DNA from 3 places in the Aurantiacibacter aquimixticola genome. Region 3 is predicted to be linked to each of the others. Evidence: predicted binding sites of a transcription regulator. Region 3 holds the regulator's gene; each other region holds the start of a gene.
What was found. The regulator LexA, encoded in region 3, represses DNA repair genes until DNA is damaged. The targets are predictions, from matches to a motif close to GTTCCNCNCTTGTTCT.
Positions count from the first base shown of each region.

Region 1: the regulator LexA is predicted to act here: its motif matches at 2,126-2,141, upstream of recA (recombinase RecA).
Region 2: the regulator LexA is predicted to act here: its motif matches at 1,882-1,897, upstream of D6201_RS04320 (putative DNA modification/repair radical SAM protein).

Region 1 is NZ_RAHX01000001.1:1,066,285-1,070,495, forward strand. It holds gene D6201_RS05360 (class I SAM-dependent methyltransferase) at 1-799, opposite strand, end outside; gene recA (recombinase RecA) at 982-2,049, opposite strand; gene D6201_RS05370 (DUF4139 domain-containing protein) at 2,195-3,805, opposite strand; gene D6201_RS05375 (DUF4139 domain-containing protein) at 3,816-4,211, opposite strand, start outside.
Region 2 is NZ_RAHX01000001.1:855,304-859,514, reverse strand. It holds gene D6201_RS04335 (TerC family protein) at 1-281, opposite strand, end outside; gene D6201_RS04330 (carbonic anhydrase) at 395-1,132, opposite strand; gene D6201_RS04325 (PilZ domain-containing protein) at 1,343-1,741, opposite strand; gene D6201_RS04320 (putative DNA modification/repair radical SAM protein) at 1,900-3,144, shown strand; gene D6201_RS04315 (2'-5' RNA ligase family protein) at 3,162-3,671, shown strand; tRNA gene D6201_RS04310 (tRNA-Met) at 3,754-3,830, shown strand; gene D6201_RS04305 (SDR family oxidoreductase) at 3,888-4,211, shown strand, end outside.
Region 3 is NZ_RAHX01000001.1:679,621-683,831, forward strand. It holds gene moaC (cyclic pyranopterin monophosphate synthase MoaC) at 1-59, shown strand, start outside; gene D6201_RS03525 (molybdopterin molybdotransferase MoeA) at 56-1,252, shown strand; gene lexA (transcriptional repressor LexA) at 1,325-1,990, shown strand; gene D6201_RS03535 (ComEC/Rec2 family competence protein) at 2,015-4,195, opposite strand.

The DNA.
Region 1 (4,211 bases), 390 kb from region 3:
CGATCCATGCGGCGGCCGGAAGTGCCACAATACCGTCATAGCAATACCGTTCTGCCAGGTTGAGGGCACGATCGCGGAAGCGCGCATGGGCAGCGGCGTCCATCTGGGCGGCGGCCTTTGCAGCGGGACCGATGCGGGTGAAATAGCAGACCGCATCCTCGACCGCGTTCTCACCGGTGCCGACGATCATCGGGAAATCGAACGGCTCGAGGCGGACATCGCCCCATCCACTTTGCGCCAGCATCCCGGACACGTAGCCTCGCTCCGCAAAGGCAAAGGGACCGGGCGCTCGCGGATCGCTGTCTTCGGGTGGCTCGGGCAGGAGGCGGCCCACCTCGGTAAAGAGGGGATTCTCATCCCTCGCACGGAAACAGGAGAACAGCAGTGCCGCGTGCGGGTGCGCCTCACTCGCAAGGTGGGTGAAGGCGTGTGTCGGGTCATCGAAGAACATGACACCGTGGCGCGAGATGAGGAGATCGGGCGGCAGGGACGCCTCGTGGTTCGCGGCATCGGCCCGTTCGAAGACGAGGTTGGCCAGGTTCGCGCTACGATCCCGCGCGGTGGCGATGAGATCGGGGGAGATGTCGACACCGGTCACCTGCGCGGCGGGATGCGAGCGCGCTATGGCAAGAGCAAGCTCTCCTGCTCCGCAGCCGATATCGAGCACGTTCGCGAACGCGAGAGGCCGCACTTCCGACAGCAGTCGTTCCGTCAGCTGGGTGAAGCTGCGATCGGTGCGTCGGTATTCGGCCGCCCAGCTTTCGCCGGCTCGGCCCTGCCATTCACTCGTATCGGTCACGTTACTCCCCTGCTCGTTTCGAGGGCGGGTAGCAGCACAGCGTTACCGAACCGGTAAAACGCGAAGAAGCCGGCGGTGAGGGCCATTTCTGGCCATCGTCGCCGGCTCCGGTTTCGCAAGGTGTGACAGGTGTTACACTGTCCTGGAGCACAAAGTCCTGCCCCTACCCACCTTCTTGAGGATCACTCGTCGGGCTCCGCGTCCGGGCCTTTCATCATGTCCTCGGCGACCTCGTCGGTTTTGCCGCGGATCGCGGCTTCCAACTTGGCGCACATTTCGGGATTTTCTTTCAGGAAGGTCTTGGCGTTCTCACGGCCCTGGCCGATCCGCACGCTGTCATAGCTGAACCAGGAACCGGACTTCTCCACCAGCCCGGCCTTCACGCCGAGATCGAGGATTTCGCCGATCTTGGAGATGCCTTCGCCATACATGATGTCGAATTCGACCTGCTTGAAAGGCGGGGCCACCTTGTTCTTCACGACCTTCACGCGGGTGGAGTTGCCGACAACTTCGTCGCGATCCTTGATCTGGCCGGTGCGGCGGATGTCCAAGCGGACCGACGCGTAGAATTTCAACGCGTTGCCGCCCGTCGTGGTTTCGGGATTGCCGTACATCACGCCGATCTTCATGCGCAGCTGGTTGATGAAGATCACCATGCATTTGGAGCGGTTGATCGACCCGGTCAGCTTGCGCAGGGACTGCGACATGAGACGCGCCTGCAGGCCGACATGGCTGTCGCCCATCTCGCCTTCGATTTCCGCGCGAGGGACCAGCGCGGCGACCGAATCGACCACCAGCACGTCCACCGCGTTGGAGCGGACCAGCGTATCGGTGATTTCGAGCGCCTGCTCACCCGTGTCGGGCTGCGAAATGATCAGCTCGTCGATGTCGACGCCGAGCTTTGTCGCATAGACCGGGTCCAGCGCATGTTCGGCATCGATGAAGGCAACGGTGCCGCCGGCCTTCTGCGCTTCGGCGAGGACGTGCAGCGCCAGCGTCGTCTTGCCCGAGCTTTCCGGGCCGTACACCTCGATCACGCGGCCTTTCGGAAGGCCGCCAATGCCGAGCGCGATATCAAGGCCGAGCGAGCCGGTGGAAATCGCTTCCACATTCATGGCTTCGCGGCTGCCCAGCTTCATGGCCGACCCCTTGCCGAAGGCACGATCGATCTGGGAGAGTGCGGCATCGAGTGCCTTTTGACGGTCCACGTTGGATTCCTTTTCCACCAATTTCAGATTTGCACTCGCCATGACATGGCCTCCGTCAGCTTACTAGGGTCGCGTTCAACTCTTCAACTGACACGGCATGTACCCACTTTGTTCCGTAAGAACAAGTGCGGAACAAAATTTTTGTTGGAAACGGTTCGATGCAAGGCCCGCGGCGGGTCGTCGCGGCCTATTCGATCTCCTGCGCTTCCCAGCGCAGGCTGCGAGAGGAATTGCCGCGTACGGTGAATTCCAGCACGCGCTCGCCATCCTTCAGGGTCTGCCGCACACCGCGCAGGTTCCATGCGCCCGGCGATCCCAACAGCAGCCGCACCCGCACCGATTCGGGATTGGCGTTCGTGACGACGGCTTCGATCTTCTCCCAGCCTCCGTCGATATCCTCATGATCGTCGCGCAACGCACAGGAGAGAAAGACCTGCGAGCTGTCCCCGAGATCGAAATCCACATCCCGGCCCACGGGATAATCGCGCAGGAAATCCTCCGCCACCAGCAGGTCACCGAAGGAACTCGGTTCGAACACGGCGATCGATCCGGCCGGCAACGCCATGCCGAGCCCACGCTCCTCTTCGTTCTCGGTTTCCAGCGTGACATTCATGGGGACGAAGCGGTCGTCCGCATCCAAGGGCTCACACGGCGCCTCGTAGAAAAATTTGCCCTCAACATCGTCCTCGCGCAGGAAAGCGATCTGTTTCAGGCCCTGCGCGTTGACGTCGACCGGTACCGGCACACGGTAGAGCTTGAGATCCCCCAGTTGCTCTTCCTCGGCTATGACGGCGACCGGCGACACGGACTCCATAGTCAATGGCGCAGCAACGCGGCTGCCGGTCACGACGATCATCCCGTCGGAAGCCATGGGCGGCGGCAGAGGCGGCGGTGGCCCGTACATCACCACCGGCGAACCCGCAGCCGTGCTGCCGCGCGGCCAGCATGTCAGCCGCAATGGGCGCGCAAGCGGCGGGCTGGAAAGTCGGTCGAAATCGCTGACGATATTGAGCGTCCCCGCAACCGCCATCAACTCGGCATTCTCGAAGGTCTGGCCGTTATCGTTGAGGACGGTCAGCCAGCTTGTGAGGCCGAAGCGCACGTCGTCGGCATCGCGCCCCTCATCCAGCGTGGCGACGTAATTGGCTTCCCAGTCGAAGCCCCAGGAAAGGTACGAAAGCGTCACCTCATATGTGCCACCCGCCTCGCTGGCCGTGTCGATCGTGAAGACGGGCTGCGCGGAAAGGCCGCCAGGCACGCTGTCGAAAGTCAGCCGCTCGGGCAGGCCGGAACAGCGCACCGCTTCATACCCTTGCGCGGTTTGCAGCACGAGCCCGCCATCGGCCCGGGTGCGCACGATGGCATCTTCGCTCGCCGCCTCGCCAGTGGCGGGATTGGTGCGGGTTATGGTGACGCGATTGCCGAGCGTGCCATCCACCAGCGATGCCGGGCTGAGCAGATCGGCATTGCGGTTCTTTTCGATCGTGCCGCCAGGCAGGCCGGTGACGATGGCGCTGACCGCAACCATGCCTTCCGCCACGCCCTCGAAACGGATGGTCGAACGGCCGGGCGGCAGAGTGACGGTGCGAGTCTCCGATATCATGCCGAAGCCGCGGGGATTATCGCGGTCGATCTCACCGCCCAGCATGCGGCCCGGATCGCGATAGATGGTGACGGCGATATCGGTCGGCTCGGATGCGTCGACGACGGCGCGCTCCTGCGCGGTGGCGGGCGTCGTGACGCATGGCGCCGCCGCAAGGGCGAGCGCTAGAGCCAACCAGGGGCGGTCCGGACGCACCGCGCCTTCCCTACCACCGCGTCTCATAAGTGACGCGGACCTCTCGCTCGCCATTGGCGGGCACGGTGACGCGGTAGAGACGCTCGCCGAAATTGATCTGCTCGCCTTCGACGTCTTCGGAAACGACGCGGTAGTCGAGCCCCCACCAATAGCGATCGAGTCCTTCCTGCGTCAGCTCCACGACGACAGGCTCCGGCTTCGCATTGGTAAAGGTGTAGCGCATGGTGGTGCGGTAGAAGTCGACCGAGTAATCCTCACGGATCTCCCGCACCAATTCGTCGTCCTCGTATACGCGGTAACGACGGCTCTGGCGCCATTGCTGACCGGAAATGCGTTCGCGATTTTCGACTTCGGCCTGCACGAACACATCGAAGGCATCGCCGGTGCGCAGGCTCAGCGTGCTGCC
Region 2 (4,211 bases), 180 kb from region 3:
GCCTTGTTCGTGCCCTCCACGGGCGGGCCGACGATGCCGAGATCGAATAGCGGCTCCTGCAGTGTGACGATCCAGCCAATCAGCATCAGCATTCCGATGCGCATGATGAGCGCCAGCGAGAGACCGATGCGTCGGGCGCGCTGCTGCTGATGCTCGGGCAGCTTGTTTGAAAGGATCGCGATGAAGATGAGGTTGTCGACGCCGAGGACGACTTCCAGGGCGATGAGCGTGAGCAGGGCCAGCCAGGCGGCGGGATCGGAAAGCAGCGCAACGATGTCCATGGCGCTTCAATGCGCAAAGCCGCGAACGGTGCCGGAAGCTTGCGCGATCGATGGCCGGCACGAAAACGGGGCGCGGTTTCCCACGCCCCGTTTCTCGTTATTCATGTGATGCGTCAGTTGACAGGAGCGACCACCAGGCGATTGCCCTGCGGCTGGAGCGAACGCGCGCTCGGGCCGAGCGCGTCGTATATGGCGCGGATCTGCTCTGCGCTCGCGCTCAGCACGGTTTCGGCGACGTGCCAGTTCACGCCCTCGCTGCAAGGCGGCGTGGTGAGCGAGCCCATGTAGCGATAGACACCGAGGTCTTCGGGCACCATGTCGGTGATGTCGAAGCTCACTTCCATGCCGTTGTGCACGCTTGCATCGCCCAGATGCGGCATGATCTGCGCGAGCGCCGGATTGGCTGCGCCTTCGGCAAAGGTTACACCCAACACGCCGAGCTTGCCGTCATCCGTGGCATGCACGAAGTGCGCAACGAGCGGCTGGCGCTCACCATCAATGGCGTGTTCGGCGGGCGTATGGAAATGCACCTGGATAAGATTGAACATGGTGCCGCCAGAATTCATGCCCATGCCTTCGCCGAAATTGACTTGCACCTTCTCTTCACCGAGCGCCATCGTGCCATTGGCAGGGCCGTAATTGTGAGAAAGCTGCACGTCGCCGACGGCGTTTGGCGTGCCAAGATCGATCGGCGACTGGTTCAGTCCGGCATCGCAAAGGGCGTAATCGGTGTTGAGCAGGGACCAGCGCTCGTCATCGACGCCATCGCTGAAATTCCAGTCCTTGTCCTGCGCCATTACAGGCGCGGTGAGCAGGGCGAGGGCGGTGGCCGCCGAGGTAGACAATTTCATGAATTCTCTCCACTTCGATGCATGCAAGGTTGGAGGATCGTGTTCCGGCCCCTGCACGCGATAGAACCAGCGGAACGCGAGCGATCCGCACAATCTGCGTCCGACATCGCGAGCGCAAGCTCGCCAGAGGGGCCCGGTACGCACGGCGCGCTCACGCACGCCGCTTGTCCATACAATTTGTTTGGAAGCCGGGGGTTCCCGGCGGCGCGATCAGCAGGGGAGGCGTGTCGGCCTGGCCTGTCCGCTCGGATGCGGCGAGACATCGTTATCGGCGGACGCGGCACCGAGCGCGCCTGCCGCCGCGGCATCTATCGTGTCCCGAAGCGCTTTCGCATTCAGCGGCTTATCGAAAGTCACGCCGCACATTCCGGGTGCTGACCATGTGACGTGACAATACGCTTCGTGCACCGTCCAGTCGAGAATGCCGCTGCTCCCCTTGGCTGGCGGCACTTCTGTGTGAAAGCGCGCGCCATTTGCGGAAATGTCGAACAGGCGGCCCGGTCGATCCCCGCTCGGCATGAGCATCTTCGCCAGGCAATCCACGCGTGTTCTCGGCCCCGAACGCCTCTCGGGAAGCGCATCTTGCTTGGCACGCGCGAACAGTTTCATGAAATTGACGACCCCCCAAGTGATTGGCGAAAGGCTTCACCGCTGCGTGGTTAAGATCGCCTTTGCAAGCGTGGTTACCGAAGCATTACCTCGCGAAGAATTTCCGGACTTAACATTATCCTATTGGCTCGCGGGTCAAAAGAACATATATCGAACGGATGCCCGCGCTCGACACTTTGCAGAAGCTGGAAATTCTCGCCGACGCGGCGAAATACGATGCGTCCTGCGCGTCGTCGGGCACGTCGAAGCGCAACAGCACCGGTGGGAAAGGTATCGGCTCGACGGAGGGCATGGGGATTTGCCACGCCTATGCGCCGGACGGCCGATGCATTTCGCTGTTGAAGATCCTGCTCACCAATCATTGCATCTTTGATTGCCATTATTGCGTGAACCGGAAGAGCAGCAATGTCCGCCGCGCGCGCTTTACGCCGCAGGAAGCGGCGGACCTGACGCTTACCTTCTATCGGCGCAATTATATCGAAGGACTGTTCCTGTCCTCCGGCATCATCAAGAGCTCCAACCACACGATGGAGCAGATGGTGGAAACGGCGCGCATTCTGCGCGAAGACCACGACTTTCGCGGGTACATCCATTTGAAGACGATCCCGGAGGCCGATCCCGAGCTGGTGCACCAGGCGGGCCTTTACGCAGATCGCGTATCGATCAATGTCGAATTGCCCACCGATGCCGGGCTTACGCGCCTCGCACCGGACAAGAATGCCGCCCAGATCGAAGGCGCGATGGGCGGTGTGAAGATGGCGATCCGTCAGGCAAAGGACGAAAAGAAGCGCTTCAAACATGCGCCACGCTTTGCGCCGGGCGGACAATCGACACAGATGATCGTCGGCGCCGATGCAGCGAGCGATGCCGATATCGTCGGCAAGGCCAGTCGCCTTTATGACAGTTTCAAGCTGCGCCGCGTTTATTACAGCGCATTCTCCCCGATTCCAGACGCGTCCGCCGTGCTGCCGCTCAAGCGCCCGCCCTTGATGCGGGAGCACCGCCTCTATCAGTCGGACTGGCTGATGCGGTTTTACGGTTACGCGCCGCGCGAAGTGATGCAGGCAACGGAGGCGGATGGAAATCTACCGCTCGATATCGATCCGAAACTGGCTTGGGCGCTGAAATTCCGGGAAAGTTTTCCGGTCGATGTGAACCGCGCCAGCCGGGAAATGCTGCTGCGCGTTCCTGGACTAGGAGTAAAAGCGGTCAATCAGATCATCGCCTCACGCCGCCACCGCACGCTGCGGCTGGACGATGTAGCGAAGCTGACCGTGTCGATTACCAAGGTCCGGCCCTTCATCGTCGCGCTGGATTGGCGGCCGCTCACCCTTACCGACAGAACAGACCTTCGCGCGATGCTCGCGCCCAAACAGGAACAATTGGAACTGTTCGCGGCGTAATCCTTTGGTGAGGCTGAATGCCCGATTCTCCGCTCATCGTAACCGCTTTGCTTCCCGACGACCTGCACAGCTGGGCGACGCGCCTGCGCGATGCGCATTTCCCGGCGGAGCGCAATTATCTCGAAGCGCATGTGACGCTGTTCCACGCCTTGCCACCGAGCTGCGAGGATGAGGTGAAGCAATGCCTCGCGTCTATGGCGAAGGAACACGCCCCGGTGCCCGCCCGCTTGCTTGGCATCATGAAACTGGGGAAAGGCACTGCTCTCAAGCTGGAGAGCGAGGAAATGATTGCGCTGTGGCGTGAGTTGCAAGACCGTTTTCATGGCATGCTGACCCCGCAAGACGAACACAAGCCGCGCCTGCATGTGACGATCCAGAACAAGGTCAGTATCGAGGAGGCGAAGGCGCTGCAGGCGCAACTCGCCCCGCAAGTGCAGCCGCGCGATTTCGCGTTCAAGGGTCTAGGCCTGTATTCGTACGAAGGCGGCCCGTGGGAGCACATCAGGAGCTTCAATTTCCGCGGCTGACCATTCGCATGTTGACCGCGCCCGCGCCCCTGCCTAAATGCGCCGCCTGTCGACGCGCGATCGCGTATCGGCGCGCCCTTGGGGCGGAGTAGCTCAGGTGGTTAGAGCAGCGGAATCATAATCCGCGTGTCGGGGGTTCAAGTCCCTCCTCCGCTACCAATTCACAAACATTCATTTTCGTCTGGCACTTAGATAGCGCTGCGCCGTTATCGGCGTATGGCAAGATATCTTCTATTCGGGCCGACCGGCGGTGTCGGCCAGCATATTCTGCGTCAGGCACTCGATGCGGGCGTGGACATGCGTGCGGCCGAGCGTTCGTGGGACGAGGATCCCGCGCCCGACATGCAGTATGAGCGGCGCGAAGCGGACGTGCTCGAGTCCGATCTCGATCCGCTGATGGATGGCTGCGACGCGGTGATTTCCGCGATCGGGGTGCCGCGCGACCCGGCGACGCTGATCAATCCACCGCCGATCTATACGGAGGGTGCGGTGCGGATGGTGCAAGCCATGCGCCGCTCAAACGTGAAGCGCCTCGTCGTT
Region 3 (4,211 bases):
GTGTCCGCCTGCTCGCCAAGACCGGCGGCAAAAGCGGCGATTGGCACGCCGGGACGTGAGCCTGCTGCCTCTCGACGATGCACAGGCGCGGCTGCTGGACATGGCTGAACCGCTCAATTCCGAGAGCATGCCGGTAAGCGAGGCGAAGGGCCGCTATCTCGCAAAGCCGCTGGTGGCACAGCGGAGCCAGCCCGCCGCAGACCTCTCCGCCATGGATGGCTATGCAGTGGCCTCGGACGACCTTTCCGGTCCTTGGCGTGTGATCGGCGAAAGCAAGGGCGGCGCCCCCTTCACGGGATCGATCGCAGTTGGTGAGGCGGTTCGCATCTCGACCGGCGCACTCATCCCGGACGGCGGCGGAGCGGTGCTGATCCAGGAAGACGCCGAGCGCTACGATGACGACCTGCGCCTTTTGGATGACGGTAAGCCTACAGATCGCTACATCCGACGGGCAGGCTTCGACTTCGAAGATGGCGACATTCTGGTCGGCCCAGGCGAACGCCTTGGCCCCGCGCAAATCGCTTTGGCTACGGCGGCGGGGCATTCGCAGGTCGAAGTCGGCAAACTGCCGTCCCTTTGCGTAATCGATGCAGGCAACGAGCTCGTTGCCGATCCCGGCATGGCAGAGACGCACCAACTGCCCGCCAGTAACGGCGTCATGCTCGCCGCAATGAGCGCTCCCTTCGTCAGCCGGTGTGAGCGCATCGGGCCGGTCGCGGACCGTATGGACGCCCTGCTCGGAGCTTTCGCCATGGCTGAAAGCGCCGATGTCATCGTGACAAGCGGCGGAGCATCTGTTGGCGATCACGATCTCGTCCGACCCGCGCTGGAAGCGTGGGGCGCCGAGATCGACTTCCGGCGCGTGGCCATGCGCCCCGGCAAACCGCTGATGGTCGCGCAGAAGGGCTACCAGATCGTGCTCGGCCTGCCGGGAAATCCGGTGTCCGCTTACGTCACAGCGTTCCTGTTCCTTCTGCCGCTTCTGAGGCGCCTCGCCGGTGCCGGATCGCCGCTTCCGCACGCGCTTCACCTGCCCACCATCGTGCCGCTACCCGGCGGCGGAACGCGAACCGAGCTGTTGCGCGGTCGCATGGAGGCCGATGGCGTGCGCGCCTTCATGCAGCGCGACAGCAGCGCGCTCCGAACGCTCGCGCGCGCCAATGCCCTGATCCGCCGCGACGTAGATGCCGATGAAGCCATGCCTGGCGATATCATAACGGTATATCCGCTCCAATATGGCGGCAACGCTTGACTTGCGCGAATCTGTTTCATAATTGTTCCTTATTCGTTCCCGAAGTGGAACATTGCGGAAGGAACCGTTCCGATGCTCACGGCTAAGCAACACGAATTGCTGCTTTTCATCCATAGGCGGCTTGAGGAAACCGGCATCTCGCCCAGTTTCGAGGAAATGAAGGAAGCGCTCGACCTGCGCAGCAAGTCGGGCGTGCACCGTCTCATTTCAGCCCTGGAAGAGCGTGGTTTCATCCGCCGCCTCGCCAACCGCGCACGTGCACTCGAGGTTGTTAAGATGCCCGAAAGCGCGGTCGGGAACGATCCCGTTGCAAAGGCCACGACGCCGCCGGCGGGGCGTCCGGGTCCGGCGAACGATGTCGTCGAAATCCCCTTGCATGGTCGGATCGCCGCAGGCGTCCCCATTGAGGCGCTCGAGGACAGTCAGACGTTACCGGTGCCCGCAGCGTTGCTGGGATCGGGTGAGCATTATGCGCTGGAAGTCTCCGGCGATTCGATGATCGAAGCCGGCATTTTCGATGGCGACTTTGCCCTCGTGAAGAAGGCGGACACGGCCCGCGATGGCGACATCGTGGTCGCGCTCGTCAATGGCGAGGAAGCCACGCTGAAATACCTGTTTCACGATGGCGGGCAGATCCGGCTCGATCCGGCGAATGCCAGCTACGATCCGCAGGTCTACGCCGATAGTCAGGTAGAAGTTCAGGGCAAGCTGGCAGGATTGCTGCGCCGCTACCATTGATCTGAAACGCGCAGGGCGGCTGCGTCAATCGCGCCGCCCGCGCCACCAGCCATGGTCGCCCTCACGCTCCACGACTGTCGTGATCTTCGGCTCGTCGAGCACGATGGAAAGGCCGCCGGTCCGCTCCAGCATGCGTCTGTCCGCTTTCAGCCAGCGTGGCTCGCAGCTTCTTGGTAGCCATCGGTCCGACACGACGATGTCGGATCGCTCGCAAGCCGCCGCAAGCGCTCTCTCCGTAACGATATCGCGACTGCGGCTCATGAGGATGTGATATTCGCGTCCGCCTCGTTTCAGCGCTATGGTGCAGAAATCGCGGCTGCATCGGGCGCCGGGCCACTCGGTCATGGGAACAGGTTCGCCTTCCACGCCGGCGAGTTCCAGCAGATTGTCTTTAGTATAATTGCTGCGCGTGTCTCTCAGGACAAGCAGTCGCTCATCCTCTCCGGTCACGCCGACATGGCGTCCATCGCTGGAGATCAGTACGTCCGGGACAGGTGTGGCGAGCAGTAGCGCCGTAGCGAATGCCGCCGGTAGCAGTCCGAGCAGGCGCGCCGGCCCTCGCCATAGTGCTAGCCAAAGCCCGCCTGTGACAAAAAGCGCGATCGTGCCGAGCGTCATCTGCGGGAAAAGCTTGACCGCCCCAGGCTGCGCAGAGGTGAAATGCGCGATAGCGACGAGCGCATCGAGCGATTGGCCAGCCAGCCACCATGCCGGCATTCCGAGCCCGACGATGTCCAAGACAAGGGCAATTGCAATCAGCGGCATCGAAACGAAAGTAACAAGTGGAATCGCGATAACGTTCGCAAGCGCACCGTAAACGCCAGCCCGATGGAAATGGTAGAGCACGATCGGCATCAGCGCGATCTCGATGACGAAGCCCGTCACCAGCAACATCGTCGTCGCGCGCGCCATCCGCACCAGCCACGGCTCGTCGCGTGGCGCCATGAAGCGCTTGACCGGCGCCGCATTGCTCAGCGCCACGATGGCGATGACCGCGCTGAAACTCATTTGAAAACTGGGGCCGACCAGGCTTTCCGGCCAGACCAGCATGACCGCCATCGCGGCCACGGCCACCATCCGCATCGACAAAGGCTCACGACCCAAAGCCAAAGCAATCAATACCAGCACCGCGCCGATGCAACTGCGGACCGTTGGCACCTCCGCACCCGTCAGCAGCGTGTAGCCGATCCCCGCCAGCGCCGCGACACCCGCCGCCAGCACTGGCAGCCGCACGCGCAGCACCAGCCACGGCCAGAGCGCAAGCAGCTTTATAGCGAGCACGTATGCAGCCGCGATCACCGCGCTTACATGCAGCCCGCTGATCGACAGCAAATGGGTCAGGCCCGCATCGCGCATTGCGTCTTCGTCGGCTTCGCTGATGGCCCCGCGGTCTCCGCTGGCGAAGGCAGCGGCGATGTTGCCTGCCGAGCCATCGAGATTGGACCGAACATGCGCGGACAGGCGCCGCTGCAATTGCGCGATAAGACCCTCATCCCCCGCTCCGCTCGATAACACCTCGATTTCCCCCTGCACGCTGCCCGTCGCGGCAAGTCCATCGAACCACGCAGTACGAGCGAAATTGTAGCCGCCCGGAAGCATAGGGGGCGCGGGCGGCATCAGGCGAACCTGCGCGCGGACGACCGAGCCCTCGGCCATGTCCGACGTCGCGTTTTCCAAGGGGACGTTCACCCGGATCTTGTGCGCAGCGCCGGTTTCGGGATCACGTACCGCCATCACAAGGCGAACCCGGTCCTGCGACGGCTGCTCGATGCGCTCCAGTACCCGACCCTCGACCGTCTCGAAAACGGGCCGCTCGATCGCTTCTGCACCGACCAGGGACGAGCGTGCCCAGATCAACCCTATCCCGAATGCGAAAAGCAGCGAGACGACGGTGATCGCCATGACCAGCGCGGTTCTGTCCACGCGGCCTTTCCAGCGTGCATAGCTTCCCAGCGAAAGTAGCATGCCGAATGCGATGCCCGCTATCCAGGATGCCGCGTCCGGCAGGACGAACCACGCGCCGATACCGGATGCGAGCGCAACAGCCATCCACGGACCGCGATCGAACCCCGCGCGGCCGAGAAACGCCTCCGCCCCGTCCGCCATGCTGGACAAAGACATACGCTTTCGCCAAGGCGTCTGCCGCACCGCAGCATCGCCCTCGTCTTCCCCCAGCGGAACCAGTGGCGGCTGCCGCGTTGCCATGTTGATAGAGGACAGG